DNA from 4 places in the Pseudoalteromonas sp. SCSIO_11900 genome. Region 3 is predicted to be linked to each of the others. Evidence: predicted binding sites of a transcription regulator. Region 3 holds the regulator's gene; each other region holds the start of a gene.
What was found. The regulator sigma-54, encoded in region 3, starts transcription at its own class of promoters, with help from an activator protein. The targets are predictions, from matches to a motif close to GTTGGCACGNNNNTNGNNT.

Region 1: the regulator sigma-54 is predicted to act here: its motif matches at 3,494-3,512, upstream of BG00_RS17220 (DUF1328 family protein).
Region 2: the regulator sigma-54 is predicted to act here: its motif matches at 5,243-5,261, upstream of pdsR (proteobacterial dedicated sortase system response regulator).
Region 4: the regulator sigma-54 is predicted to act here: its motif matches at 5,525-5,543, upstream of hmpA (NO-inducible flavohemoprotein).

What each region holds. Positions count from the first base shown of each region.
Region 1 covers NZ_KK070023.1:280,613-288,497, forward strand. Annotated here, with positions in the region: gene BG00_RS01270 (sodium ion-translocating decarboxylase subunit beta) at 1-982, opposite strand, end outside; gene oadA (sodium-extruding oxaloacetate decarboxylase subunit alpha) at 997-2,778, opposite strand; gene BG00_RS01280 (OadG family protein) at 2,791-3,036, opposite strand; gene BG00_RS17220 (DUF1328 family protein) at 3,559-3,732, shown strand; gene BG00_RS01290 (hypothetical protein) at 3,779-3,970, shown strand; gene BG00_RS01295 (YcxB family protein) at 4,142-4,609, shown strand; gene csrA (carbon storage regulator CsrA) at 4,665-4,856, opposite strand; gene BG00_RS01305 (aspartate kinase) at 4,947-6,164, opposite strand; gene alaS (alanine--tRNA ligase) at 6,171-7,885, opposite strand, start outside.
Region 2 covers NZ_KK070023.1:1,529,855-1,537,739, forward strand. Annotated here, with positions in the region: gene BG00_RS07060 (murein transglycosylase domain-containing protein) at 1-134, shown strand, start outside; gene BG00_RS07065 (hypothetical protein) at 140-358, opposite strand; gene BG00_RS07070 (multifunctional CCA addition/repair protein) at 495-1,748, shown strand; gene BG00_RS07075 (hypothetical protein) at 1,924-2,226, shown strand; gene pdsS (proteobacterial dedicated sortase system histidine kinase) at 2,234-4,369, opposite strand; gene pdsR (proteobacterial dedicated sortase system response regulator) at 4,363-5,058, opposite strand; gene pdsO (sortase-associated OmpA-like protein PdsO) at 5,287-6,012, shown strand; gene BG00_RS07095 (marine proteobacterial sortase target protein) at 6,038-7,885, shown strand, end outside.
Region 3 covers NZ_KK070023.1:1,308,978-1,316,862, reverse strand. Annotated here, with positions in the region: gene BG00_RS06115 (ATP-binding cassette domain-containing protein) at 1-166, opposite strand, end outside; gene BG00_RS06110 (calcium/sodium antiporter) at 433-1,401, shown strand; gene BG00_RS06105 (KpsF/GutQ family sugar-phosphate isomerase) at 1,405-2,376, shown strand; gene kdsC (3-deoxy-manno-octulosonate-8-phosphatase KdsC) at 2,377-2,928, shown strand; gene lptC (LPS export ABC transporter periplasmic protein LptC) at 2,925-3,479, shown strand; gene lptA (lipopolysaccharide transport periplasmic protein LptA) at 3,469-4,008, shown strand; gene lptB (LPS export ABC transporter ATP-binding protein) at 4,005-4,730, shown strand; gene BG00_RS06080 (RNA polymerase factor sigma-54) at 5,065-6,564, shown strand; gene hpf (ribosome hibernation promoting factor) at 6,591-6,878, shown strand; gene ptsN (PTS IIA-like nitrogen regulatory protein PtsN) at 6,883-7,335, shown strand; gene rapZ (RNase adapter RapZ) at 7,355-7,885, shown strand, end outside.
Region 4 covers NZ_KK070023.1:727,852-735,736, forward strand. Annotated here, with positions in the region: gene ctaD (cytochrome c oxidase subunit I) at 1-52, opposite strand, end outside; gene coxB (cytochrome c oxidase subunit II) at 52-1,194, opposite strand; gene lexA (transcriptional repressor LexA) at 1,688-2,305, opposite strand; gene BG00_RS03415 (PaaI family thioesterase) at 2,504-2,947, shown strand; gene BG00_RS03420 (hypothetical protein) at 2,977-3,357, opposite strand; gene BG00_RS03425 (endonuclease) at 3,610-4,263, shown strand; gene hmpA (NO-inducible flavohemoprotein) at 4,303-5,484, opposite strand; gene norR (nitric oxide reductase transcriptional regulator NorR) at 5,645-7,201, shown strand; gene BG00_RS03440 (LysR family transcriptional regulator) at 7,198-7,885, opposite strand, start outside.

The DNA of each region.
Region 1 (7,885 bases), 1.0 Mb from region 3:
CCGATACACCCGCTGCACCAATTAATGGATTAATTGGGGTTTTTGATATTTTATTTAAGCCTTTTGCCATAAATACACCTGAGGCCGTACCAATAGCAAACGCCATTGCGCCCAGTACTAAAATACCAATGGTTTCCACTGTTAAGAACTGCTCGGCAGCAAGCTTAGAGCCTACCGCTAGTCCTAGAAATATGGTGGTTATATTAATAATTTCGTTTTGAGCACTGTTACTTAGCCTATCGACCACACCCGACTCACGCATTAAGTTACCTAAACAAAACATACCAACCAGTGGAATGGCGGCTGGTAAAAAGAGCGCAGTTAAAGTAAGTACCATCAGCGGAAAAATAATTTTTTCCTTTTTTGATACTTTACGCAGTTCTGGCATTTGAATTTTACGCTCTTCAGGCGTTGTAAACGCACGCATGATAGGCGGCTGAATAATAGGAACCAACGCCATGTATGAGTACGCAGCCACGGCTATAGCACCTAATAAATCAGGCGCCAGTTTTGACGCTAAAAAGATAGCGGTTGGCCCATCAGCGCCACCAATAATGGCAATTGCTGACGCATCTTGTAAACTAAACTCAAACCCTGGGATAAAGTTAAGTAAAATAGCCCCAAATAAGGTAGCAAAAATACCAAACTGCGCCGCAGCACCTAATAACAACATACGCGGGTTGGCAATTAACGCACTAAAGTCAGTGAGCGCGCCCACTCCCATAAATATTAATAACGGAAAAATTCCGGTATCAATACCTACATAGTAAACATAATAAAGTAAGCCACCAGGGTCAGATAAACCTGCCACAGGAATATTAGTTAAAATAGCACCAAAACCAATGGGCAGTAATAGTAGCGGCTCAAAGTTTTTAACTATAGCTAAAAATAATAACAAACAACCAACGGCAATCATGATCAGCCCAGGAAATGTAAAGTTAGCAATGCCTGTGGCATGCCAGAGGTTTAAAATACCATCCATCCTCTAATTACTCCTTAAGCTAATGCAATCATTGCATCGCCGGTTGACACTGAATCACCTTCAGAGACAAGCACGTCTGCAATTGTACCGGTATGCATGGCGCGTACTTCGGTTTCCATTTTCATGGCTTCCATAATAATCACCACATCGCCTTCATTTACTACCTGACCTGGCTTTACTTTAATTTTAAAGATATTACCGGCAAGTGGCGCATTAAGAGTTTCACCTGAAACAACTGATGCCGACTGCGGAATATGCTCAGAGTCTTTTAGCGTCACCTCTTTAAGCTCACCGCCTTGAGCAACCACGACATCGTATACTTTGCCATCTACTTTAACGCTGTATTGCTCAGCCTTAACGCCTTTATTGTTTGCCGCTGATTTTTCAGGTGCTTTATTTGAGCTATCATCAGCGCTGGGAACAGGTTCAAATGCGTCAGGGTTATTACGGTTTTTAATAAACTTCAAACCAATTTGTGGGAATAAGGCATACGTGAGCACATCATCAATTTGCTCATCAGCAAGCGTTAAGCCTTGCTCTTGCGCAAGTTTACTTAATTCAGCTTCTAAAGTTTCAAGTTCAGGTTTAATAATATCTGCAGGGCGACAGGTAATTGCTTCGCTGCCATCAAGTACACGCTCTTGTAACTCTTTATTCATAGGAGCAGGTGTTGAACCATACTCACCTTTTAATACGCCAGCGGTTTCTTTGGTGATGGTTTTATAGCGCTCGCCAGTAAGCACATTAAGTACTGCCTGAGTACCAACAATTTGCGAGGTCGGTGTAACTAATGGAATAAAGCCCAAATCCTCACGCACCCGTGGAATTTCAAGTAATACTTCGTTTAGTTTATCAGCAGCGCCTTGCTCTTTAAGCTGATTTTCCATGTTAGTTAACATACCACCTGGCACTTGGGCTAATAAAATTCGGCCATCAACACCTTTTAAACTGCCTTCAAACGCAGCGTACTTTTTACGTACGTCTCTAAAGTAAGCTGCAATTTCTTCAAGGTGGTTTAAATCAAGCCCAGTATCACGCTCAGTACCTTCCACGATTGCAGCAATTGTTTCAGTTGCTGAATGACCATAAGTCATACTCATAGACGATACAGCCGTATCGAGCATATCAATACCGGCATCAATCGCTTTTTGATACGTTGCGGTACTTAAACCCGTTGTTGCATGACATTGCATGGCAATAGGAATTGAAACCGTTTCTTTTAAGCCTTTAATCAGTTTTTCTGCATCATAAGGCTTAAGCAATCCCGCCATATCTTTAATACAAATTGAATGACAACCTAATTCTTCAAGTTGCTTAGCAAGTGTTAGCCACATATCCAATGTGTGTACTGGGCTTACCGTGTAAGAAATCGTACCTTGGGCATGCGCGCCTACCTTAACCGCCGCTTTTATAGCAGTTTCTAAGTTACGTACATCATTCATGGCATCAAAAATGCGAAATACGTCTACGCCATTTTTGTGTGCGCGCTCAACAAACTTTTCAACAACGTCATCAGCATAATGGCGATACCCCAATAAGTTTTGACCGCGAAGTAACATTTGCTGGGGTGTATTTGGCATCGCCTTTTTAAGCGCGCGAATACGCTCCCAAGGATCTTCGCCTAAATAACGAATACATGAGTCAAAGGTAGCCCCACCCCAAGACTCTATAGACCAATAACCTGCGTCATCAATTTTTTTTGCAATAGGTAACATGTCGTCTAATCGCATGCGGGTAGCTAAAAGCGACTGATGGGCGTCTCGAAGTACGAGTTCTGTTATTTTTAATTTAGCCATTGGTATGCTCCTCTAATTATTATTTGTTTTGTACTGAGCAATGGCAGCACTAATTGCAGCGATGTGCTCATTTGGCACACCTTGAGATTTAAAAGATGGTGTTCTCTGTGATACTTCAAGTTCTGGCTGAGAAAATTTGCTAGCCAGCTTAGACATAACTGTCACTGCACCAATCAATAAAGAAAGAAATACAAACACACCCACCATACCGGTTAGCATTAAATTGCCTGCAGTTGTAAGCAAAGCCCCTATATCCATAATTCTCCCCTGTTCAAAACTGAATACATAAAAAGTCAGTTTATTTAAATAAATATTCACCAATAGTAACAAAAACTACTCTTTTGTCTACACATTGTAAATTGGTAAAACCAATTAATCTAAAAGTAACATATCACCAATAAGGTTAACACCACCTAAAATAGCTTATTTAACCTATATATATAGATGGTAAAAATGTTCGTTATAAATAAAGAATATATAAAAACCCTAATATTCTGTAAAAACACATAAAAATATACCAAATGAGCTAATCCACTAAAAACTGCCAAAGCAAATGCTAATTGGTCTTACCAAAATAACGACTGTAAAAACTATTTATTATCTCATCAGACACCACTGTGAATAAGTTACAGATAAAACCGTAAAAATTACCAACCTAATATAAAGCCAAATTCAAAAAGATAAGTTAAACTATTGATTTAAAACAAAATAAAATACTGGCATATTACTCGCTTATATAAAAACAACACTTTAACACTTAGATAAATCAAGGAGATGACAATGTTACGCTGGACAATTACATTTTTGGTGATCGCACTAATCGCAGCCGTTTTAGGATTTGGTGGTATTGCAGGAGCCGCAGCAGGAATTGCTAAGATCATATTTTTTATCTTTATAGTTTTACTGGTTATTTCACTTGTCTCTGGCGCTTTACGTGGTAAAAGCCCCAAGTAGATAAGAAACAACGAACTTTTTAAATTTATATACAAGGAATTACATTATGAAATCATCAACACTTAAAGCAGCAGCTATTGGCCTATTCGCAAGTGCATTTATTATGGGTTGTGAAGACAATCATGCAGAAGAAGCCGGTGAACGCATCGACGAAGCCGTGACAGATGTTCAAAATAAAGTAGAAGATGCCTGTGAAGAAGTAAAAGAAGGTGTCAACGCTGAAGAAACAAATTGCTAATTCAGCCCCCTTTTTAAAAAGCGACCATTTGGTCGCTTTTTTTTGTGTTTAGTATTAGTCGCCAAGTTGCTACCCATTAATTATAAACTCTGAACTATTAATTCTTTTTAAGCTGCGCATTTACCACATAGCTTGCTAAAATGATAAAAAATAGCTTTTAAGTATAGATGCATGGTATTTACGACAACCTATAAACTCGATAAACCTTACTTTTATGAATGCTTCGACCAATCGCTGCCTTATAGTAAACGCGCGCAACCTAAATATTTTTTATTAGCACTGCTTGTTGTATTGGGATTATTTGGTATTTATGGTTTAGGAGATCATTACCTAGGTACATTTTTGCTGATGCTAGCCCTACTCGAATGCATCGCCTTTTACTATCGCCGCCCATGGTGGGTTACCAGGCAAATGCTAAGCAGAGCGTCTGGTTCTGAAGTCACTCTCACCTTCGACGAAGACGGAATAAAATCAACCAATCATTACAAAAATTACCAGTTAGCTTGGCACGACATTAACGAAATTATTACTACAGATTGTGGACTATTGTTAAAAAGTAAAAGCGGTATGCAATACATTTCTAAGGCAATACTCGACGAAGAAACGATTGATTTTATAAACAAAAAAGCCACTCAGTGAGTGGCTTTTACAAATGTCATAGTTATATTAACTAGCACATTTTATACTATGTTGATTAAGCATTGCCCGGATTAGGGTTAGACTTTTCAGCTTGTATGCGCATGTAAATTTCTTCACGATGAACTGATACGTCTTTAGGTGCGTTAACACCGATACGAACTTGATTTCCTTTAACACCCAGAACAGTAACGGTTACTTCGTCACCAATCATCAGGGTCTCGCCTACTCTACGAGTTAGTATTAGCATTCTCTTGCTCCCATGTTCCAATAAAATTATAAGATTCCGAACAAACATTTTAATTAAAATTAGACTAAAAAGTAAGTAAAAACCCTCAATCTATTCATTTTCTGTTAAAAATGTCTTATGTAATGCACGAACAGCCAGCTCGAGGTATTTTTCATCTATTAAAACTGAAATTTTGATCTCTGAGGTGGCAACAAACATCACATCAATGTTTTCTTGTGCTAACGAATCAAAAAATAAGCTCGCTACCCCGGAATGAGATTTCATCCCCATACCCACCGCTGACACTTTCGCCACATTGGTCGATCCGTCAATTGCCTGTGCATCAAATTGCTGTTGCTCAGCCGTTAACAAATCAAGTGCGTTTAAGTAATCATTTAAATGCACAGTAAAAACATAGTCGACTTTTTCAACTTTATGATTAATTTGATTAATCATATCTATTTCGATGCCATTATCAGCAAAAAGTTTCAAAACTTTTGCAAGATGTTTGGTGCCTTGCGGCATTCCATGCACCTTAATTAAGCACTCATCTCGATTAAATGCAATACCCGATACGACATTGCTTGTCACGTCGCACTCCTCAAAACTAATTAACGTGCCTTCATCGGGTTTAAAGCTAGATAACACCCGCAGAGGAACATTGTGTTTACCAGCAGATTCTACAGAGCGAATATGTAACACTTTAGCGCCTAAACTTGCCAGCTCAAGCATTTCGGCAAAGGTGACATGACTTAAACGTCGTGCGTTAGGTTCCACACGCGGGTCTGTAGTATATACGCCATCAACATCGGTATAGATCTGACACTCATCGGCTTTTATTGCACCCGCTATTTCAACCGCAGAGGTATCGGTACCACCACGCCCAAGTGTCGTCACATTACCCTCAATATCGCGCCCCTGAAAGCCGGCAATAATAGCAATGCGGTTGTGTTCAAGCTCATGTTTTAAACGCGTTGCAGCTACGTCTTCCACCCGCGCTTTACCGAACATGTTATCGGTTAATATATTCACCTGATCGGCTAACAAGCTTACCGCAGAATGACCGCGTTTAATAATCGCCATCGCTAATAAAGCTATAGAGACTTGTTCACCGGTACTCAGTAATACATCGAGTTCACGACTACTCGGGCGAGAGTCGATTTGTTTGGCAAGATTAATTAAGCGATTGGTTTCTCCCGACATTGCCGAAAGCACCACAACCACTTGGTGGCCTTGTTGCTTAGTTTTAACAACAAGGTCGGCGACCGCTTCAATACGCTCTATTGAGCCTACCGAAGTGCCGCCAAATTTTTGAACTATAAGTGCCACTTAAGCTTAAGTACGCTCAGTTAACCAAGCTGTTACGCTATCAAGTGCTGCTGTTAAATTTTGTGGCTCAGAACCACCCGCTTGCGCCATATCTGGACGACCGCCGCCTTTACCACCGACTTGGCCTGCCATGTGATTAACTAACTCACCCGCTTTTACTTTGCCAGTTAAGTCTTTAGTTACACCCGCAATTAGGCTTACTTTGTCGCCGCTGGCAACACCTAAGGCAATAACACCTGAGCCAATTTTATTTTTAAGGTCGTCAACCATACCGCGAAGCGCTTTTGATTCTGTGCCCTCAACGTTGGCCACTAACAATTTAACCCCGTTAATTTCAACCACTGAATCAAGTAACGATGCACCTGCCGCACTGGCTAGTTTATCGTTAAGCTGGGCAACTTGTTTTTCAAGCCCTTTCGACTTTTCAAGCAAGGCAGTTACTTTTTCAAGCACTGACGTATTGTCACCTTTTACAAGCGCTGCAACATCAGCTAATTGTTGCTCTTGCTCGCTTACATAAGCAATTGCCTCTGCACCTGTTACCGCTTCAATACGACGAACACCGGCAGCAATACCGCTTTCAGATACAATTTTGAATAAACCAATATCACCCGCACGCTCTACGTGTGTACCACCACAAAGCTCAATTGAGTAATCACCTATGGTTACTACACGTACTTCGTCATCGTACTTTTCGCCAAACAATGCCATAGCACCTTTTGCTTTAGCATCATCAATTGCCATTAGCTCAGTATTAAGTGCAAAGTTACGACGAATTTGGTCATTTACTACACGTTCAATTTCGCGCAGTTCTTGTTTGGTCACAGCTTCAAAATGAGAGAAGTCAAAACGCAGACGATCTGGCTGCACAAGTGAGCCTTTTTGCGATACGTGCTCACCTAAAAGCTGACGCAGTGCTTCATGCAAAATATGTGTAGCGGTGTGGTTTTTCTTAATGCTTTCACGACGCGCATCGTCAATGGTCGCATCCACTTTATCGTTAACGCCAATACGTCCTTGAACTGTTCCATGATGAGCAAAAGCATTACCCAATTTAGTGGTATTCGTTACATTAAACTCACCACCGGCAACAGTAATTGTTCCGCTATCACCAATTTGGCCGCCTGATTCAGCGTAAAACGGAGTACGGTCTAAAACAATAATACCTTGCTGACCATCTTCTAATAACGATACCGATTCGCCACCGGCAAAAATTTCTACCACAGTGCCACGGTAATGATTACTATCATAGCCTTTAAAATCAGTGTGCTTATCTGATTTTAATTGCTCATTATAATCTGCACCAAATTTGCCTGCTTGCTGTGCTGTTTTACGTTGCACTGCCATACATGCTTCAAAACCTTTATGGTCAATGGTCATTTGGCGCTCTCGCGCTACATCGGCTGTTAAATCGGCAGGGAAACCATAGGTATCGTAAAGTTTAAATACTAAGTCACCTGGGATCACATCCCCGGTTAAATCACTCAAGCTTTCTTCTAAAATAGCTAAACCACGCTCAAGCGTTTTACCAAACTGCTCTTCTTCAATACGCAGTACTTTTTCAATAATTTCTTGTTGCTTAGCAAGTTCTGGGTACGCTTGACCCATTTGCTCAATAAGTGCAGCAACCAATTTATAGAAAAACGCGCCTTTAGCACCTAACTTATTACCGTGACGTACTGCACGACGAATAATACGACGCAATACATAACCACGGCCTT
Region 2 (7,885 bases), 220 kb from region 3:
GAAGTGTGGCGTTTTCACAAATAAATCAGCTTACTGCAAGCCAGTTTTATAATATTCTCACCACTAAGCACTCACGTGCAGAATCAAGACGCTATTTATACAAAGTCACTAAAGCAGAAAAAAACTATCAGTAACTTATTTACTCATCATTTTCTTGTTGTTCACTTTTGGCTGCCATTTTAAAGGCTACTATTACTAAGCCAAACATAGCAAATGGGATTGCAGCTAACAAATACTCAACCAAATGGCTGTCTTGAAAATTAGCCTGCAGCAAGAAATGCCCTGCAACACACATAATAATAACCACCAAAAGGATGGGCAGTAACATAAGTTCTTTTTTTGCTGAGTGGTTTTTCATTCGCTGTTTAGGTATTAAAAAATAATGCGCTATTGTAATGAGCTTAATAAAGCTTGGCAAACAACACAGATTTTTTAATGACTATTAGGTATGATTAACATCAAAGAAAAGCTTAAAAGTAGTGGTTGGGAATAAAGTGCAACAGAGTTTAAAGCAAGTTTACCTAGTGGGTGGAGCAGTGCGAGATAAACTGCTAAACATACAATCAAAAGATAATGACTATGTTGTTATTGGTGAAACGCCAGAGGTTATGGAAGCGCTTGGCTTTTTACCCATTGGCAGCGATTTTCCGGTTTACTTACACCCAAACACTAAAGAAGAATATGCACTAGGGCGCACTGAGCGTAAAAATGGTAAAGGCTATACCGGCTTTGTGGTGGATGCCAGCCCAAACGTAACCCTTGAAGAAGATTTAGCACGCCGAGATTTAACCATTAACTCTATGGCGCTAGACGAAAACGGCACTATTATTGATCCTTTTAATGGTCAAGATGATTTAAAAAATAAAATACTGCGCCACACCACCCAAGCATTTGTAGAAGATCCTGTTCGGGTATTACGTATTGCCCGCTTTTTAGCCCGTTATGGTAGTGACTGGTCTATTCATCCAAGTACTACTGCATTAATGCATGAGCTTAAAAATAAAGGCGAGTTGGAACATCTAGTACCAGAGCGAGTCTGGCTTGAAACAGAAAAAGCGCTTGGCGAAAAACACCCTGAACTTTATTTTCAAGCATTAGATGGGTTAGGTATTTTTCCTGAAATAGAGCAGATGAAAAACACCCCGCAGCCTGCAAATCATCACCCCGAGGGCGATGTGTTTGTCCATACCATGCTAGTGCTTAGACGAGCAGCCGATTTAGGCTTTAACCTAGAAACGCGTTTTGCTGCTTTAACCCATGACTTTGGTAAAGCGCTAAGCTATAAAAAACGCGGTAATTTACGCGGCCATGAACGTGAAGGGGTTGCTGTAGTTGAGGCCTTTTGTGAACGTTTAAAAGTACCTAATCGCTTTCGTGATATCGGCGTGCTCACCAGTGATAACCATACCCTTTGCCACACACTTGAACAATTAAGGCCGCAAACCATTCATAAATTAATCGTCACTAATTTAAATGCACTAGTGCACCCAGAGCGTTTTATTGCCTTTACTCAAGCGTGCCAGTGTGATGCACAAGGGCGAGGCGAAACACTGGTGGATAAGCCCTATCCACAAGCCGCTAAATTACGTGCTATTCACAATGAACTACAAAAAATGGATAAAAAGCAGATAGTGCAAGACGCGCTTAAAAGCGGCAAAAAGGGCCCCGAAATAGGCGAAACGGTCAAACAGGCAGAAATAGACTGCATTAAAGCGTTTTTAAACACTAACACTCCCAAGGTCACTTAAACTGATTGTAATATTGCATTAAGTCATTTTTAAACGTCCTTGCTATAACTAGGACGTTTCAGCCTTTTTTGCTCGTCACTTTTACCAAATAGCGATACAATTGAGTTTGCTTATCATTCTTAATAGTGAAAGCTGCATATCCATAATTGTATTTATCTTAAAAGGAGTTAATTTAATGACACCAGAACAAATTAACGCAAAATTAGCGATAAGCGAAGCTGAAAAAAAACGAGTTCTTGAAGATGAGTTTGAAAAACACTCATCTAAACCCTTTGATATTTTTAAGGGATTATTTGGCAGTTTTGCTTATATCGCATTTGTTTCATTGATGTTCCCAGACGTATTAGCTCAGCCTAGTTTTTATCTGTTGTTACTACTTATCTTAACTATAAAAGTTGAGGCGCAAGCAAAGGTGCAGCAAGCGCATAAGCGTATGGATACTTTGTATCGCTTGTTAAAAAAGAGGCATAGCTTCTAGGGAACCTTTAGTTATTAAGTGGCAAGCTCACAGTAAATACCACCCCATTACCTTGCTCATTATTGTGCGCCGTTACTGTACCTTTGTGGTAATCACACACCAGCCTGACAATATAAAGTCCTAAACCTAAATGCGGTTGTTGCTGCATTTGTTGGCTGCGCACCGATACCATAGAATCAAAAATATGTTCAGTAAGCCCCTCAGGCAATAAAGTACCTGTATTACTTACCGTTAATGTTGCTTTGTTTTCGCTTTGCTTAAGACTAACTTCAATCGCGGTGTTGGCTTCACTAAATTCCAAGGCATTATTTATTAGCTTATCGAGCAGTTGGGCTATAAATTCAGGGGCACCTTGCATTGGCAGTGTGCTTTGGCAAATGTTGAGTGTAAATAACTGGTTAGGGTAAGTTAGCTGGTAGCCTTGCATGCAGCCATTGATCACCTTTTGCAAATCAAACGGCTCTGGCTCATTACTTTGAATGCTTTGCTCAAGGCGGGTGGCTTCACTCATAGTGGTAATTATCTTCCCTAAGCGCTCAACCCCTTCACTGGCACGCTCAAGGTATTTTTGACTCAGTTCACTTTGCTGCAAGCTTTGTAAGTTTTCAAGAGATGAACGTACAACCGCAACCGGCGTGCGCAGCTCATGAGATAATCGCGACGACATATTTTCTAAATAATCGGTATAGCCACCAAGGCGGCTCACTATATTTGAAAAGCTACGCGACAGATCGCCAATTTCGTCATTGGCATCGCTGTAATTTATATGACCTGTTACTCGTCCTTGCGCATCAATGGCTTGCTCTGCGGTATCGCGTAGTTGCCTAATGCGGCTCGATATACGCGAAGCAAAAAAGAACAAAGTCACAGTACCAATCAGCATAACCGCTAAAATCACATTAAACAGTTTTTCCAGTGATTTATTACGCAGTGTACGCACGCCATTGGTGGTTTCTTCAGCTATAACTGCGCCAATCACCTTATCCTCAATCCAAATAGGATACGCAGCCGATAATATCACTGCTTTATTGTCGGGGGTGAGTCGCCACGACGATGCGGGTTGGCCTTTGAGTGCTTTGGCTAAATGAGTGCCTTGCATTGAGGCGACATCGTGTAGGGTGTCTATAAACTCATCTTCGGGACGGGTTAAAATTTTATAGTACAAAGGATGCAAATAGGTTTGTTCAAAGCGTTGCCATGCGGTTTTTGGCGCTTGATTTTTTAGTCCATCAGCCCATACGCCATCGGCATTTTGAATATTGCCCGATTGCGCTAAAACACGGTGATGATTATCGACCACCCAAATGCGACTGCCGCTGTGACCCATGCCTTTTAATATACGGTTTATTTCAGGGGAGGGCACCAGTACTGAGCCCAAATCATTTGGGTTATTTAAGTTGGATGTAGACATAATATTAAGTGTTTGGCTTGGCTGTTTACTATCAATATCGGCAATGGCAAACCCCAGTTTATTGCCAAGCATACTCAAAGGAAAGCGCAGCTCAAGGTTGTAGCCAGTTTCAGTTTGTTTAAAAAAGCCCTGAATTTTAGTAAAAGGCATTTTACTGTTGGCATCAAATGCGTTGACCCAGCCATCTTGGCGCGGAGCAATAATATAAGTATTAAATAGTCCATCAGGATTTTTTAGACCAATTTTTACATAGTCATTATTGGTAATGCTGAGGCTGTTTTTAGCACGGTAAATTACAGTGTCATCTGTGACTTTAAATACAGCATATAAGTAATTATCAAACTTACCTACCATATGGCTAAAAGATAAGTTGCTCAGTTGATGGTTATCATTGGCTGTTTGTAAGTAGCGTTTATCATAAAGCCAAAACAGCGATTGATAAGCGTCCCAGTCGTTGAGTTTGCCATCGAGCTGAATCGGGCTTTTTAAATTATAAGCATAGAGATCGCGACCTTTTACCACCTGATCTAAAAAGTTGGTTTGTTCGTCAAATAAAGCGGGGCGTTCGTGCAGGGCCGTGGCCAGTGCGCGAGTGGTGCCTACCAGCGTTTTTTCTTGGCCTTGGCGTAAAAACTTTTCCATTTCCCATACATATTCGTAGCCAAGCCATGGCAACAAAAACAAAAAGCACGAAAGTAGGATAAATTTACTGCGTAGGCCAAACCTCAGCATGTGGGTTGCTCCCACCTGTAGCCCATGCCATACACGGTATCTATACAGTCAAACTGGCTATCGAGTGCTATAAACTTTTTACGAATACGTTTTACATGCGAGGTAATGGTGCTGTCGTCTACATAAATTTTAGCATCACTCATTAAATCGTTACGGCTTTTAACGTGTCCTGGTCGCTGAGCGAGTGAATGCAGCATCCAAAATTCAGTTACGGTTAAATCAACTAACTGGTGTTGCCAAAGCACCTGCATACGTTGCATATCGAGCGTTAGTTGGCCGCGAGTTATTAATGCGTTAGCATCGGCGGGTTGCTCTAATGCTTCCATACGGCGAAATAGTGCGCCAATACGCGCAGCTAAATGGGCTAAGCTAATGTCTTTGGTTAAGTAGTCGTCGGCGCCCATGCGCAGGCCGCATACGGTGTCTATTTCGCTGTCGCGAGCGGTTAAAAAAATAATCGGTAAGGTTTTAGACAGTGAACGCAGTGTTTGGCACAGTAAAAAGCCACCATCTATTTCATGGCCTAAACCAATATCAACAATGGCTAAATCGGGAAGCGCTTCTTTAAAGGCCGCTTCTGCTTGAGGGCGGTTTTCATAACCACTCACCTGATAGCCTTGAGCGCTCAGCATTTCTATGTAGTTTTCGCGGATTGCGGTTTCATCTTCAATGATGGCTATTTTCTTCATTTTTATTAATTACTCATATTGACTTAGGCGCACTATAGCGAAGTTTTTGCGCTAAGTACGGTTAAAAACACAATTGCCATTTTTTTGCCACAATTGCTCAGCAGTTTGCCATTTTTGATCCCTTTTGTTGCCACTTCATGGTGTTTTAATACAACTATTGAAATTACAGATACAACGCAAGTGCCAACCAATAGCTTGCCAACCATTATTAATAGTAAGGAATAGACCATGAAGAAAACATTAATCGCACTCACACTCGTTAGTACTTTTTGCACTCCTGCTTTTGCCGCGGATACTCCATCGAAAGAAGCAAAAAAGGAAACCATAGTCGGCCTAAGCACAGGTGCCATTATTGGTGGCGTTGTTGGTGGGCCTATTGGCGCGTTTGTAGGTGCATTTGCTGGTGGCTTAATTGGCGATGCCAAGGTGGCTGAGCAAACTATTGCCGAGCAGCAACAAGCTTTAACAGTTATGGCAGAAAAAACCAACGACTACCAACATGTTCTTAATCATAACAGTCACTTAGAAGCGCAACTTGAGCTATTGGCTCAGCAGAATGAGCAATTAACGCAATCACAGCTTAATAATTTATTGGCGATGACAGTGCAATTTAAAACAGGCTCTAGCGATATTGCTCCTCATTTTGCTAAGCAGCTTGATCAATTAGTTGCGTTATTAAAAAGCCAGCCACAACTCGCACTTGATTTAAGTGGCTTTGCCGATCAGCGTGGTGAAGAGCAAGCAAACTTATTACTTTCAAAAGCCAGAGTAAACGCCGTAAAAAGTTACTTAATTAAACAAGGTGTAAGCCATACACGTTTAAGCGCACAAGCATTTGGCGAGCAGCAAAGCATAGCAAGCAGTAACACCCTTGAAGATAACTTTTTTGACAGACGCGTTACTCTCACTACCCGTGCGCTAAATCAGTCAAGTAATCAAACAGCAAGCAATTAACAGCGTGCGTTCGAGGGAGTGATTTATGTTGAGTAAACCCACCAAAGTGCTTACCAAGGTAAGCCTTTTTATTATTATCGTGCTTTTGGCCAGCTTTAAAAGCCATGCACAGTCGCCAAAACTATCCTTGTTTGATAGCCAAGGAGTGGCGGTTAATCCTGGGGTTATTTTAAAAAGTGATGCAAAAATGACCCTAACAGGACTAATTAATCATGTTGTAGTAACGCAGCACTACATAAATGAAAATCCTTTTGCAGTAAATGCACGTTATATATTTCCTTTACCCGATGAAAGCGCCGTGCAAGCAATGACCATGCGTATTGGTGAGCGAGTGATTAACGGTAAAATAGCAAAAAAACGCCAAGCTGAAAAACAGTACCAAGCTGCCAAAAAAGCAGGCAAACAAGCTTCATTGTTGCGACAGCAACGTGCAAATATGTTTATAACAAATGTGGCAAATGTAGGGCCAGGAGAAGAAATAGTTATAACGCTTGAGTATCAAGAGATTATTGATTACCAACACGGAACCTTTGCGATTCATTTTCCAACCACAATTACGCCACGCTATCATGCAATAACAGGGGAAGTTAACGATGATCAAGATAAACATGCGATAAAAAGCGCTAATGCACCTTTGTTCACTCCACAGGGGTGGTTAAGCCCTGTTTATACAAAACAAACCAATGAGGCGGAAAATGCCAGCGATTTAAGCTTAACAATTAACATGGATATAGGCTTAGAATTGGTTGATATAAATGCTAAGTACCATCAAATTAATGTTGAAAACCCTGCATTTGGGCAATACAGCATTGCGCTAAAACCACAGCAAGCCATAAATAGAGACTTTGTACTTGAGTTTAAGCCACTTCAAATAGCGCAAGCGCAAGCTGCACTTTTTACTCAGCAAGCACAAAATGGTGAGCAGTATGCGTTAGCAATGTTAATGCCGCCAAGCGATAGTTTTACTCAATCTCAGCGTTTACCGCGTGAAATGGTGTTTGTTGTTGATACTTCGGGATCTATGCATGGGCAGTCTATTGAACAAGCAAAAAAAGCGCTGTTTTACGCATTATCATTATTAGATAGTGATGATAGCTTCAATATTGTCAGTTTTAATAATGAGGTTGCAGCCATGAGTGAGACCCCATTAATTGCCAGTGACTTTAATTTACGTCGCGCAGAGCGTTTTATTTATAATTTACAAGCCGATGGCGGAACTGAAATAAAAGGCGCACTTGATGCAGTACTCGATGGTACACAGTTTGAAGGGTTTGTACGCCAAGTGGTATTTTTAACCGATGGTAGCGTAAGTAACGAAGATCAGTTATTTAAACATATTGCGCATGCTTTAGGTGATAGCCGTTTATTTACCGTGGGCATTGGTAGCGCGCCTAACCGTTATTTTATGCGTCGTGCCGCTGATATAGGCAAGGGAACTTACACCTTTATAAGCAGTGCTCATGATGTGCAGCCGAAAATGCAGCAGTTGTTTGATAAACTTGCTCACCCGGCGATGACTAATTTAGCGTTAACAAATAAAAATGAAGAGAGTTTAGATTTTTGGCCCTCACCTTTGCCTGACCTATATTTTGCTGAGCCTATTATGGTGGCTATTAAATTAGACACTACCGATGCAATTACTTTTACGGGGCAAACGGCGCATGGGGAGTTTAAGGTTAAGCTTAATCCGCAAGCAAGCTCAAAAGCCACAGGAATTGATAAGCTTTGGGCACGTCAAAAAATAAAGTCATTATTGCTATACAACCAACAAAGTGAAGTAAAACAGCAAGTGCAGCAACTTGCGCTTGAGCATCAGTTACTTAGCCCATTTACTGCGTTTATTGCCATAGAAGAGACGACCATAAAAGAAGTT
Region 3 (7,885 bases):
CTATTAGGCGTAGCATCGTGGTTTTGCCAATTCCGCTTGGCCCCATAATGGCAGTAATTTTACCCTCAGGTACGTCAAAGCTCATATTTTTATATATGACCCTATCGCCTCTAGAAAAGGTAACATCCTTGACTTCTACTATTGATTGCGACAAGTCGCTCTCCATAACAATACTCTCTCATATTTCTATTTTAAGGGTTTTTTAACCAATATGGAAAAAACAATTCGTAAGATTTTGTAATAGTGTCGCAAAAAGAGTTATAAGGTTGATTCAAGCAGCCTTAACTTTGGCTTAAAATTGCATATAAAAAGCGCCAAAGAATACTTAAAATAACCGCCTAATGTATTACACCTTATTCTTTTATTTATACTTTTATGGTGGCTTTTGTTACTATTCGCGCTATCTGAATTTACATTAATTGGCTTATCATAATGGTTACCTCGTTTGTCATTTTAATTCTTGGTTTTGCGGCTCTCGTATGGAGTGCAGACAGGTTTGTTTATGGTGCAGCAGCACTGGCTAAAAACTTTGGCGTGCCAACGCTAATTGTAGGTTTAACCGTGGTAGCTATGGGCTCTTCAGCGCCTGAAATGATGGTATCGGCTTCAGCAGCTTTGGCAAATAAAACCGATACTGCCGTGGGTAATGCAGTTGGTTCAAACATCACTAACATCTTATTAGTTTTAGGTATTACTGCCCTTTTAAGACCCTTATCAGTATCTTCAAGTACGTTAAAACGTGAAATTCCACTGGTACTGCTGGTCTCCATTGCAACTTGGTATATTTTTTCAGATAACTATTTTTCATTTTTTGAAGGTGCAGCCTTATTATTTGGCTTTGTTGTTTTTATTGGCGGACTTATTTTTGTCTCACTGCGAGCTAAAAACCAAGACGATCCGTTTGTGAGCGAAGCCTGTGACGAAGTACCTGACAACGTACCAACCAAAAAAGCTGTTTTTTGGCTGGTAGTGGGTATGATTTTACTGCCGGTTAGTTCACACTTTTTAGTTGGCTCAGCCGTTGATATCGCAAAATATTTTGGCTTAAGTGACTTAGTGATTGGTTTGACCATTATTGCTATAGGCACCAGCTTACCTGAACTTGCAGCTTCAATTGCAGGTGTACTTAAAAATGAAGATGACTTAGCGCTGGGTAACATAGTTGGTTCGAATATTTTTAATATTTTAGCGGTATTACCGCTGGCAGGATTAATTAATCCATCGGTTATCGATGCTTCGGTAGCTAACCGTGATGTTATTATTATGATTGGCGCAACCTTGGCGCTAATTGCTATGTCATTGAACTTTAGAGGTCAAAGACGTATCAATAGAATAGAAGGTGGCTTGCTCATCGTCGCATTTATGATTTACCAAGGTTATATTTTTAGTCAAGTAGGATAGCCCATGGCAACGCTAAACTTTATTCAACAAGGGTTACGTGTTCTAGAGATTGAACGCCAAGCACTCAGCGATATTACACAATACGTTAATGAAAGCTTTAACCAAGCCTGTCAATTAATGTATGACTGCCCAGGTCGTATTATTGTTATTGGCATGGGTAAATCAGGTCATATTGGTAACAAAATAGCCGCCACTCTTGCCAGTACCGGCAGCCCCGCATTTTTTGTCCACCCGGGTGAAGCAAGCCATGGTGATTTAGGAATGATCACAGCAAATGATGTGGTTATCCTCATTTCAAACTCTGGTGAAACCAGCGAAGTACTTAATATTATTCCGGTATTAAAGCGCATTGGTGCCAAAATGATTGCCATGACAGGCAACCAAGGCTCAACCATGGCAACATTGGCAAATGTGCATGTGTGTATTAAAGTTGAACAAGAAGCCTGCTCATTGGGCTTAGCACCTACTGCAAGTACCACTGCCACACTCGCTATGGGTGATGCCATGGCGGTGGCATTATTAGAAGCACGTGGCTTTACTGCTGATGATTTTGCACTATCGCACCCTGGTGGTAGCTTAGGCAAGCGATTACTCTTAACTCTTAAAGATGTTATGCACAGTGGTGCTGATACGCCTATCATTAACGAGACGCAAACGATTAAAGATGCCTTAATTGAAATGTCGGCCAAAGGACTCGGCATGACCGCTATTGTTGATAGTGACCAGCAATTATCAGGCCTGTTTACCGATGGCGATTTACGCCGTATTTTAGAGCAACGTATTGACATTCATAGCACTGAAATTAATGTTGTGATGACCAAGTCGTGTACTACAGCCACCCAAGAGATGCTCGCGGCTGAAGCGTTAAATATTATGGAACAAAAACGTATTAATGGCTTAATTGTAATTAATGAGCATAATCAACCGATTGGCGCACTAAATATGCAAGACTTACTTAAAGCGGGAGTGCTATAAATGCAATTTGAAGATCTCTATCAACCGCTAAGTGATGATGCAAAGGCGCGCGCAAAAAAAGTAAAGCTATTAATTTGTGATATTGATGGTGTATTTTCTGATGGGCGTATTTACCTTGGAAACCAAGGTGAAGAACTCAAAGCATTTAACACCAAAGACGGATTTGGTATCAAAGCCCTGATTAACAGCGGTTTTGAAGTCGCTGTGATCACCGGGCGCCATTCTCATATAGTGCAGCAACGTATGAGCAGTTTAACCGTACAACATATATATCAAGGCCAAGAAGACAAACTTATAGCCTATCAAGAATTAAAACAAAAATTAGCGCTTAGCGATGATCAAATTGCTTATATAGGTGATGATGGCCCAGACATGCCAGTAATGGAGCAAGTCGGTTTTGCGGTTGCCGTAAACGATGCTCATCCACTTATTAAACGTTTATCACATTATGTAACCCAACTACCCGGCGGTTTTGGTGCGGTAAGAGAGCTGACAGACTTACTTATGCTCGAAAATAGCAAGCCACTGACTAGCCAAGGAACGAGTTCATGAATGTAGCGCGCATTATACTGAGCGTTTTATTCATAAGCTGTATGGTTTGGCTCTGGTATCCTTATTTTACTAAGGTTGATATTACTGCAAGCGAAGAAACACAAGTTATTGCTAAGCCTGATTATACCGCTATTGAGCTAAAACAAACGGCTTATGATGAACAAGGTAAAGTGAGCCATAAGGTAACTGCGGTAAAAATGGAGTTGTATCAACAACTCGGTTTTACCTTTTTTGAAAAGCCTATATTCACTCTATACAACGAGCAGCAAACATGGCGTATTAACGCCGATGAAGCCACCCTCTACGACGACCGTCAACTGGTGTTAGAGGGTAATGTAACCGCTCAAAACTTAGTAGATAACGCCATGATCGATACGATCACCGCCCAGACCATCAATGTTGATATAAAACTATTAACCATGCAATCACAGCAGCCTGTCGTTATTACAGGACCTAATTTAAAAATCACAGGTAAAGGCCTTGAGGCAGATTTAAAAACCGAGGTGATTAAACTTATTAACCATACGCGAACCCTATATTATGACCAATAATCTATTTAAAATTTTAATTGTTCCCTCACTATTAATTGCTTTTAACAGTAATGGCGCTGAACCTGCTGAAGCCCCCGCTGCGAATCAAATTTCAATTAGTGCAGATAAACAAGAAGGCCAATTAAAAGAAAACGTAGGCATTTTTGAGAAAAATGTTGAAATTATTCATGGTAATCGCCGTATCACAGCTGACCGTTTAGAAGTGCATAAACGCGATAACCTAGGCGATAACAAACAGTTATTAATTGCCACAGGCAGCCCTGCATATTTTGAAGAAACACAAGCTGATGGCACCATAATGAGCGCCAGTGCTAATGAAGTGCGTTACGATGTGTCGCTGCGTTTTTTAACCTTAATCGGCGATGCAAGCATTGCTCAAGCAGGTCAAAAAATAACAGCTAAAAGTATCACTTACGATATCGAGCAGCAGTTAATTAGCGCAGAAAAAGACGAAAACTCAACAGACCGTGTACACACTATTTTAGTGCCTGTTGAAAATAAAAAAGAAGATGATAAAGGCCAACCATGAGCACATTAAAAGCAGAGCTATTAGCTAAAAGCTACAAAGGTCGTGAAGTGGTGAAAAACGTTGGCCTAGAGGTTGAAGCTGGCAGTATTGTGGGGTTACTTGGCCCTAATGGTGCAGGTAAAACCACCACCTTTTATATGATTGTAGGCCTTGTACCTAGCGATAAAGGCAAAATATCAATTGATGATAAAGATATTACTTTATTACCGATGCACAGCCGAGCGCGTTTAGGGATTGGTTATTTACCGCAAGAGTCGTCTATTTTTAGAAAGCTGACTGTTTATCAAAACTTAATGGCTATCTTAGAAACACGTAAAGAATTAAATAAACAACAACGCGAAGATACTTTAAATAATTTACTTGATGAATTTAGCATTCAGCATATCCGCGATAGTCAAGGTATGGCTTTATCAGGTGGTGAACGTCGCCGCGTTGAAATTGCTCGCGCGCTTGCAGCAAACCCTAAATTTATCCTTTTAGACGAACCCTTTGCGGGGGTTGATCCTATCTCAGTATTAGATATTAAAAAGATTATAGAGCATCTTAAAAACCGTGGCATTGGCGTCCTTATTACAGATCATAACGTGCGCGAAACACTTGATGTTTGTGAAAAAGCCTACATAGTTTCTCATGGGGAGTTAATTGCATCAGGCACTCCTGAATACGTATTAAACGATAAAACAGTACGCGATGTTTATTTGGGCGAGCAGTTCAAGCTCTAATATGTGTGTTATTCCACTAAGCATCTGCTAAGATTAATCATACTTAGGTCTGTTGACCTATCAAGGTTGAATTTGCAGCAGTCTGTTTGGTATTTAGGCAAGGCAGAGCCTATGTGGTGTGGTATTCCCCCATAAATAGGCGATAACGCAGCATCAATGCCAAACAGGCGCTGCCCTTCGGGTTCTGCCTAGGGACGATTTACTCTTTGTTGCTCGGTTTTGACTTAGCCCACTAGGTTACAAACCTCGCGCCGCAATTAAACCGCCCCTAGTTTGAACAAATTTTAATCGTAAAGGTCAACAGACCGTAATTTAAAAGGATTGTTAGAGATACATGAGGCAATCATTACAGCTGCGCATGGGCCAGCAACTTACAATGACTCCACAGTTGCAACAAGCAATTCGCTTATTGCAACTCAGTACATTGGATCTCCAGCAAGAAATTCAAGAAGCGCTCGATAGCAACCCCTTGCTTGAAGTTGAAGAACACGATTACAGCGAAGACACTGCAGGTAAAAACGAACAAAAAGCCGATAACGATGACTTAACGCTAAGTGCCTCAGCCGACGATAAACCTAGCGAGTATGAGCAAGATAGCGGTGAAGCAATGACCAAAGACACCATTAGCGATGATATGGCTATGGATGTCACTTGGGATGAATATATGAGTGCTGCGCCTGCCTCTTCATCGGGCCCAATGCCAGAAGATGAATCTATTTATCAAGGCTCTTCGACTGAAACGCTGCATGAGTATTTAATGTGGCAACTTCAACTGACGCCGTTTAGCCCTACCGATGAAGCGATAGCTATTGCAATTGTAGAAGCTGTGGACGACTCAGGGATTCTAACCCTTAGCTGTGAAGAAATATTAGAAAGCTTTAACCAAGAAAACGACGCCGAAGATGAAGTTGAACTTGACGAAATAGAAGCGGTACTAAAGCGTATTCAACTATTTGATCCAGTGGGAATAGCCGCGCGTAGTTTACAAGAGTGCTTGTGTATTCAGCTAAATCAATTTGATAAAGACACACCTTTTTTAAACGAAACAAAAATGATCTTAACCGATCATATTGATTTACTGGCTGCGCGTGATTATCGCACGTTGATGAAAAAAACAAAGCTTAAAGAAGATGAGCTTAAAGAAATCATGACGCTGATTCATACGCTCAGCCCAAAACCGGCAGACACTATTGTCAGAGAAGAGTCTGAGTACGTTATTCCTGACGTGTCGGTTAAAAAAGTAAAAGGCCGTTGGGTGGTTGAACTAAACCCAGATAGCATGCCTAAGATCAGAGTAAATAGCCAATATGCAGCTATGTCGCGTACGGTTAAATCAAGTGGTGATAGCCAGTTTATTCGCTCGCACTTACAAGAGGCTAAATGGTTTATAAAAAGCTTAGAAAGTAGAAACGACACGCTGCTTAAAGTAACTAACTGTATTGTGCAGCAACAACAGGCCTTTTTTGAACATGGTCCTGAGGCGATGAAGCCTATGGTACTTAACGATGTGGCTGAAATGGTGGAAATGCACGAGTCGACTATTTCACGTGTTACTACGCAAAAATACATGCACACACCACGTGGCATTTTTGAGCTTAAATATTTCTTTTCAAGCCATGTAAGTACTGAAAATGGTGGCGAATGCTCATCAACAGCAATACGAGCATTAATTAAAAAATTAATCGCTGCAGAAAACTCAGCTAAACCATTGAGTGATAGTAAAATTGCAGATATATTGGCAGAGCAAGGAATTAAAGTAGCGAGGAGAACTATAGCAAAATATCGCGAATCTCTAGCTATTCCCCCGTCTAATCAACGTAAAAGTTTGATTTAAGGCGTACAACAAAGAGGAAAATGTTTATGCAACTGAATTTAACTGGTCGTCATGTAGATATTACCGACTCGCTTAGAGACTACGTAAATAGCAAATTTTCGAAGTTACAGAGGCACACTGATCACATAACGAATGTGCACGTTATTCTCGATGTAGAAAAACTAAACCAAAAAGCTGAAGCAACCGTTCATGTTAGTGGCGCTGAGATTTTTGCTTCTACTGAGCATCAAGATATGTATGCCGCTATAGACTCGCTCATTGACAAGCTAGATCGTCAAGTAATTAAACACAAAGAGAAACTTGCTCGACACTAACACTATGAAACTAAGCTCACTTATCTGTCAGGACTGCAGTAAAGCTGCGGTCCTTTTTAATAGTAAAAAAAGAATTTTAGAATTTATCAGTGAATTGGCTCACAATAAGCTGCCCTATTTAACACAACAAGATATTCTTAATGCATTAACTGCAAGAGAAAAGCTTGGAAGTACAGGCATTGGTCGAGGCATTGCTATTCCACATGGTCGCATGAGTGGTGCTCAAGAACCCCTAGCTTTGATTTTAGTGAGCGAAACAGCTATTAATTTTGATGCGATTGATAACCGACCGGTTGACATTTTTGTCGCGTTAATTGTTCCCGATGGCGATAATCAGCAGCATTTGAAGACGCTAGCCACGATTGCTGATAAGCTCAATGATAAAGAATTTTGTAAACAGTTACGCGCCGCCAAATCGGATAGCGAACTGTATCAGGTTATCGTCAGTCAATCGTAGTAATAAAGAAAGGTGGTAAATGGAATTAATAATTATAAGCGGTCGCTCAGGGTCAGGTAAATCTGTGGCGTTACGCGTTGTGGAAGACTTAGGTTATTATTGTGTAGACAATATTCCTCTTAATTTATTACCATCATTAGTGCGCAGTGTTTCCGACAGTTATAATAAAATTGCTGTGAGTGTTGATGTACGTAACCTACCTAAAGAGCAACAGCAGTTTAATGAAATCATTGAATATTTACCTGGTTTTACTAAACCAACGGTATTTTATTTAGACAGTGACGATCAAACATTAATAAAACGCTTTTCGGAAACGCGTCGTCTTCACCCTTTATCTATTGATTCTTTGCCGCTTGATTTAGCCATAAAAAAAGAAAAACAACTGCTTGATGTATTGATTAATCGTGCTGATTATATGATTGATACCACAGATTTAAGTGTGCATCAGCTTGCTGAGTCTATTCGTGAAAAAATACTCGGAAAAAAAGATAAACAACTGATCATTACCTTTGAGTCATTTGGTTTTAAACACGGCCTCCCTAAAGAAGCA
Region 4 (7,885 bases), 580 kb from region 3:
GATGGGCATGATGAGCCTCATTGGTATTAGGTTGTTCTGCAATGCTACTCATTATTTAGCCTCCCCATCAGCATCCAGTGCCGCTTGTATCTCGCTCGGTTGAATTACATCACCAGTGTCATTACCCCACGCGTTGCGTTTATAGGTAATAACAGCTGCTATTTGCTTGATTGATAATTGCTTTGCGAAAGACTGCATAGCCGTACCTGGTTTACCATGGAGCAAAATATCTATATGCCCTTTGATATCACCTATGACTATTGGGCTGCCTTTAAGAGCCGGAAAAACACCCGGCAAGCCTAATCCTGTTGGCTGATGGCACGCCGCGCAGCTCGCCATATAAACCTGCTCACCAAGCGCCATCAGCTCTTCTTTTGGTACAACTTGGTCTAATAACGCAGCGTCTGCTTCAGCTGCTTTTTGCTTGGCTTGTTTAGCCTCTGCTAACCACGTTTTGAAGTCTTCTTCTGTTTTAGCTTCTACCACAACAGGCATAAAACCATGATCTTTACCGCAAAGCTCTGCACACTGCCCACGGTAAGTACCAACCTCATTAATATTGGTCCATGTTTCGTTAATAAACCCAGGGTTTGCATCTTTTTTAACGGCAAAGTCAGGCACCCACCATGAGTGAATAACATCATCTGAAGTCATTAAAAAACGTACTTTTTGATTAATTGGTAGTACCAGCGGTTTATCGACCTCGAGTAAATAATTCGGGTTTTTATCAGCAAGGTTGGTTATTTCATTTTGAGGGGTAGCTAGCATGGAATAAAACTCAACGTCCTCCCCCATATACTCGTAATGCCACTTCCACTGTGAGCCTGTAATTTTAATGGTGAGATCAGCTTTGCTGGCATCCTCCATGGCAATTAAGGTTTTAGTCGCAGGAATGGCCATAACAATTAATATGACAAAAGGGATCGCAGTCCACAGTATTTCTACTTTGGTGCTTTCATGGAATTGGGCAGGGACAGCCCCTTTAGATTTGCGATGATGAATGAGTGCCCAAAACATAATGGCAAACACGATCACCCCAATCACACAACATATTAAAAAAATAGTCATGTGCAGTTGGTATACATTATTACTTATATCGGTTACGCCTTTACGCATATTATATTGGCTATTAGCAAGCACATTCTGCGAAAAAACAAACAATATAAGCCACAAGGAAGAACTCAGCTTACCCATGTGACGGCTCCTTTGATGCTATTGCTGACGCAAAGCGAAGAGGCATACGGCTTAAACGCCTATTCGTTATTTTTATTTTTTATAAGGGTGCTGGATTTAGTAAATGTGTGTTCTCAAAACGACTAAGCTGTGAGTTATTTTTATTCCAGCTCTTTAATAACTAGTTAAAAAATAAACAATAAGCAAGGTGAGTATGAAAAATAAACAAGGTGTATTTTTTAAAATGCGCAGCTAAAAAAATAGCAACTAGTCAGGCAATTAATCTAAGAGTCAGGTTTAGTAAGGGGTGTATTGAAATTACAGGATAGAAATATAAAAAATTGTTAACTTAAAAAAGCAGAGTAAATTTGTTTATTTATAAAGTATTTAGTGATTTTATTTATGATAGGGGGAGCACTTAACAACATATAGTCATACATTTGATAAGTTAGACATTGTGCTGCTAACAAACCCAGCGCCTAATCACTATTAAGCGCTAAATTATGCTTTAATACTACATCCAGTCAGCGTTACGAATAACACCTACCGCTAAGCCTTCAATATTGAACGACTCATTTTCTAAATCGACCTCAATAGCTGAAAACTCATCATTTTCAGCATGTAAGAGTACTTTTCTGCCCGCTTTTTCTAAACGCTTCACGGTTACATCGTCGTCAACACGGGCAACAATAACTTGTCCATTTTCGGCAACTTGGGTTTTATGCACAGCAAGTAAATCACCATCCATAATACCAATGTCTTTCATACTCATACCGTTAACACGCAATAAAAAATCGGCCGCAGGTTTAAACATTAAAGGGTCAATTTTACAGTGGCTTTCTACATGCTGTTGCGCCAATATTGGCTCACCGGCAGCCACCCTGCCAATTAAAGGTAAGCCTAACTGCTCTGGCTCCTCTTCTTCAACAAGCTGAATTCCGCGACTCGCGCCTGGCTTCATTTTAATAACACCTTTTTTGGCCAATGCTTTTAAGTGTTCTTCTGCAGCATTTGCACTTTTAAAACCCAGTGTTTGTGCAATTTCGGCACGTGTAGGAGGCATACCAGTGTCTTTAATAAACACTTTAATGAGTTCGAGTATTTGCGCTTGGCGTTTCGTTAATGGTCGCATACAACTGGTTTTCCATACAGTACAATTAACTGTGAGTATATACAGTTATTTAAAAATCGCAAATATAAATTAATGCCTTATATGCCGTTATCATCAAACAATAACCTACTTTAAAAGCAGGGTAATAAATGTAATTATTAGCAACGCATTATCATATTAATAAATTTTAATTCTCGATTACTTATCCAAGGAGCTAGCATGAGTATTTGGCATCAACCGATTACATTAGAGTTTTGTAAGCAATTAGATCAAGGTATTACAGGCCAAGGGACACTCATGAAAACCATGGGAATAGAGATCAGTGAAATTGGTGATGACTACTTAGTGGCAACTATGCCGGCAATTCCAGAGCATCATAACCCTATGGGTATCGTTCATGGTGGCGCAAATGTGGTACTTGCTGAAACAGTAGCAAGTTATGCCGCTAATTTTGTGGTTGATTTCAATCGGTTTTATTGTGTTGGCCAAGAGATCAGTGCAAGTCATTTAAAGGCATCACGCAATGGCACATTAACGGCCACAGCGAGAGCTTATCATATCGGCAAACGCAGCTCGGTTTGGGATATTAAAATAACCAATAGCCGCAATGAGCTTTGCTGCGTATCACGTATGACCGCAGCCGTAGTAGAGCGAAAAGGCTAGTAAATCTGTTAACCAAGGTTGAGGTTAAATTACTTTTCGAGAGGGTAAATAGTAATTTCCACACCTGCACCAATTGCAGATATACGTAACAAGGTATCTGCATGTAAAGCTTGGTTAAAGCATTTTGGCGAAGTGCCAGACTCAAAACCCATATCGAATGTTCTGCGTGAACAACTCAACCATTGCTTTAATGCATTGCGTGAACACGACTCGATTAACTCGCACAAGTGATTAATCGCTTTATCTGGCGTGGTTATTTCACCTGCAACCTCAATGCGAGCAAGTTGACGGTATTCGTCTTTATCATAATGTAAAATAGTTGCGACCTTTTTTAAATCAGCAACTAATACGCTAATATCTTGCTTTGACTCAAGCTCTAGATCTACATTTAAAAATTGAATTTCCGACATTATCTCGTTTTTACCCTCTATTAATTTCATTGCAAACTTTAACGCAGTTTTACCGTTATACCAAATCAACAACGCAAGAATCACTGCATTAACGCGTTTTTAGCGTTAGCCTCTGAATATTGCCCACTATTTACTCCTAAAAAACGCCCTCTACAAAATACGCAAATTAAAATTAAAGCATGCCGGCGGCGGTTTACTTTTTTATTCTAGGCCTTAAACTAGCCGCTCCTGTAGTTCACGTATGTGATGGATATGATTCGGTTTATTTTAGCTTTGTTGGCTTGCTGTGCTTGTTTTTCAGCAATGGGCGAACAATTTACGCGGTTTTCGAGTGCCAAAAAGCACTTAATTAATACCCTTCCCGAAAACGCTAAAAGTATTTATTGTGGTTGCGATATAAAAAAACAAGGCAAAAAGTTAGTACCCGACCCTACCCATTGTGGCTACGTGCCTCGCAACACACTAACCCGCTCAGGCAAAGTAAATCAACGTGCATTGCGAATTGAATGGGAACATATTGTCCCTGCATGGGAATTTGGTCACCAGTTACAATGCTGGCAAGATGGTGGGCGTAAAAACTGCCGCAAAGTTAGCGCTAAGTTTCGCTTGATGGAAGCCGATATAAACAATTTAGCCCCTGCAATTGGTGAAATTAACGCCGATCGCTCAAACTACCGCTTTGGCATGTTAGCCCAAAACGCGACGCAATATGGTCGTTGTGAGGTTAAAGTTAATTTTAAACAACGTGTTGTTGAACCGCCTGTTCATGCACGTAAACGCATTGCCGATGCGTACGCTTACATGCAAAAAACGTATGGTTTAAAAATTTCAGCTAAACAACAAAAGCTATTTAATGCTTGGCAACAACAAGCTTATGCTGCCAACACAAATAGTAAAAAGCTGTAAGTTTAAATTAAAAGTGTGTAACACACGCTTTTAATTAATCTAAAACGCTTGGTGTGGTCCAAATATTTCGTAGTGAATATTTGAGCTTTGCACACCTAAATCAAGTAGCTGGCCTTTTACGTAAGCCATAAATGATGCTGGTCCACACAAATAAAATGCCCCTTCGCTAATAGGTAATGATGCCTCAAGCACCGTTAAATCCATTAGCCCAGTGAAATCACACTCCTCGCCACCTTGATTAAACCAAGTAAATGTTTTTAGCTGTGGATGCATTGCCGTTTGCTGCGCTAAATACCCTTTAAATGAAAATTCGCGGCTATTTTCACACGCGTGCAAATAACTAATCGCTTGATTTTTATCACCACTAAGTAGCGTTTGCAGCATTGCCATCATCGGGGTTTGGCCAACACCTGCTGAAATAAGTACAACTGGAGTTGCCTCATTTTTTAAAATAAAATCTCCCGCTGGCGGGTATAACTCTACTCGTGCGCCTTGCTCTAGTGAGTGTAAATAATTAGACACCACGCCAGGCTTTGGTTGGCACTCTTTTTTAACGCTAATACGATAGTTTTTAGCATTGCTCTTTTGCGAAATAGAATACTGGCGGATCTCTTCATATTCTGCGCCCTCAGGCTTAACTTTAATGCCAATGTACTGTCCTGGCTTGTAGGTAATAACTGCTTTACCATCCACAGGTGTCAGCGTAAAACTAGTTACGAATTCAGATTCAACATGTTTATCAGTAATTTCAAACTGGCGCGTGCTTGCCCAGCCACCATGGTTGTTTTTACTGTGCGCATACAATGCCGCTTCTTCGGTAATACAAATATCAGCAAGTACACCGTAGGCTTCGCGCCACGCATATTCAACATCGGCAGTAAACTGCTCAGGAATAAGCTCTTTAAGTGTGCCGATCAAATGCGCCCCTACAATAGGGTAGTGTTCGGGTAAAATATTCAAGCTGGTATGCTTATGGTTAATTCTAGCTAATGCCTCTTTTAACACGGCTAAATTATCAATATTTTGCGCGTACGCAGCCAACGCATTAAATAATGCAAATTGCTGACGACCCGTTTCTTGATTAGTCATATTAAAAATATGTTTAAGTTCCGGGTTATGGCTAAACATGCGCTTATAAAAATGATCGGTGACGGCTGTACCCGCTTCTGCAAGTAATGGAGCTGTACTTTTTACAATCTCAATAGTTTTTTCAGATAACATGTTTATTTCCTATGTAATAACTAACTGCTTGCACTTAGCATTACACAGAGCGTGCCAACTAATTAAACCCATAATATTCAACAGGTTAAATTAACTCACTTTACAAGATGAGTCTTTATGACCTACTATAAAACATGTAAAAATACACTAACAGGTCATTTTGACTCAAGTTGCCTTGGAGCTTGCACAAAGCACCTTACATGCCCACAGTTTTGAGCAGCTCTTAGCCACGGTTGAACGTGTTATTCCAAGTGATGCTAGCGCCTTGTTAATTCGCCAAGGCGAGCAATTAAAGCCCTTAGCCATTAAAGGGCTTATGCCCGATAGCCTAGGACGACGTTTTGATATTGCGAAGCACCCTCGCCTTAAAGCCATCTGCAGTAGTCGTTTGGCTCTGCAATTTGCACATGACTGTCCACTACCTGATCCATACGACGGGCTACTACTGGCTAAAACCGGTGATATTCCAGTGCATGCCTGCTTAGGGTTACCCCTTTATGATAAAAACGCACTACTTGGCATTCTGACCTTTGATAGCCTAAACGCTGATGCGTTTGACGGCATTACGGCTGATACACTCAACACCTTACAAACCTTGTGTAGCGCACACTTTAAAACAGCTCTAGAGCTTGCCCATTATAAACAGCATGCTCAGCATTCAAATGAATTAGTACAAGCGTTAAACCGTGAGGCACTCAAACGCGATGGTGGTGAAATTATTGGCCAAAGCCCAGTAATACAAACCCTTAAAAACGAAATAAAGCTGGTTGCAGCCTCTAATTTTAGTGTATTAATTTTAGGTGATACTGGGGTCGGCAAAGAGTTGGTGGCGCGTAATATTCACTTGCATTCAGCACGCAAAGATCAGCCATTGATCCATTTAAATTGTGCATCACTGCCTGAAAACCTCGCAGAAAGTGAATTTTTTGGCCATGCAAAAGGCGCTTTTACCGGCGCCCAAAATGCCCGCCAAGGTAAATTTCAGTTAGCCGATGGCGGTACCTTATTTTTGGATGAAATAGGCGAGCTACCACTGGCAATGCAAAGTAAATTATTACGGGTACTGCAAAGTGGTGAAGTACAAACCGTTGGCGAAGATGAACTTAAATATGTTGATGTTAGAGTGATTGCAGCAACTAATCGCGACCTAAAACACGAAGTAGAACAGGGGCGATTTCGCGCCGACTTATATCATCGCCTAAGTGTGTACCCGTTAAGCGTAGCGCCTTTAAAAGCCCGTGATGAAGATGTTATTTTATTAGCCGGCTATTTTGCAGAAAAAACAGCCCGCAAGCTCGCTATTAAACAGCTAAAACTCAGCATTGAAGCGCAACTGCTGCTTAAAAAATATGACTGGCCAGGCAATGTGAGGGAGCTTGAGCATGTGATTAATCGGGCTGCATTAAAGGCTAAACAACATCAGTGGCAGCAACCAATTATTACTATTGAACCTGAGCATTGTGAGCTAAATTTAAGCGCTGTTAACACCTTAGCTCTTGAACACTCAAACCAGCTTGTAATCCCACCTTTAGCAAACAACATTTCGTTAAAGCAAGCCACAGATACCTATACGCAGCAACTTATAATACAGCAACTTAAACAACATAATTATAACTGGGCCAGTACCGCGCGCAGTTTACAGGTCGACCGTGCTAATTTAACACGGCTAGCCAAGCGCTTAGGTATTTCAATAAAAAAATCGTTGTCGCCTAGTTAACTTAACTTTCGCTGCTTAAAATAATTTTTTAATAGCTGACTAAACGCTTGAACCTTTGCTGTTCGGTGCACTAAATGATGCGTAACCAGCCACAAATCGGTTGGCCAACTCAGTTCATTAGGCAGTACAGGGACTAAATCAGAGTATTGCGCTGCAACATCATGCTGTAATCCGCCAATACCGAGCCCTTTAACTATGGCGCGGGTCGCTTCTGAGGTTTCTGACACTCTTAGCTTAACTTGCGACGGGGGAATATTTTCATCAACCCATGCAAAGTAAGGCACTTTGGCGTTATACCCTGCTACACCTGACACAAAGCTATGCAGCGATAGTTGCGCTAATGTTTGTGGCAACCCATAACGGCTAATGTAATGCTTTGATGCATAAAATCCTGACGAGAGCGCCGCTAAATGCTGAGCAATATAATCACCCTCATCCGGTCTGGGTCCAGCTCTTACTGCGATATGTGCTTGGCCATGATCTAAACGTAAGCGTTTTTGATCCATAATCACTTGTAATTGCACTTGCGGATGCAAGGTTTGAAACTGCTCGCACACCTCACTTAATACATCAATAAAGCCACTAACTGTGGTGAGTAACAAGCTACCTTGCAAGGTGCTATCTGCAGCAATAATGTCATTATGTAGGCGCTCTAGTTCACCATTAATCGCTTGTGCTGTGGTA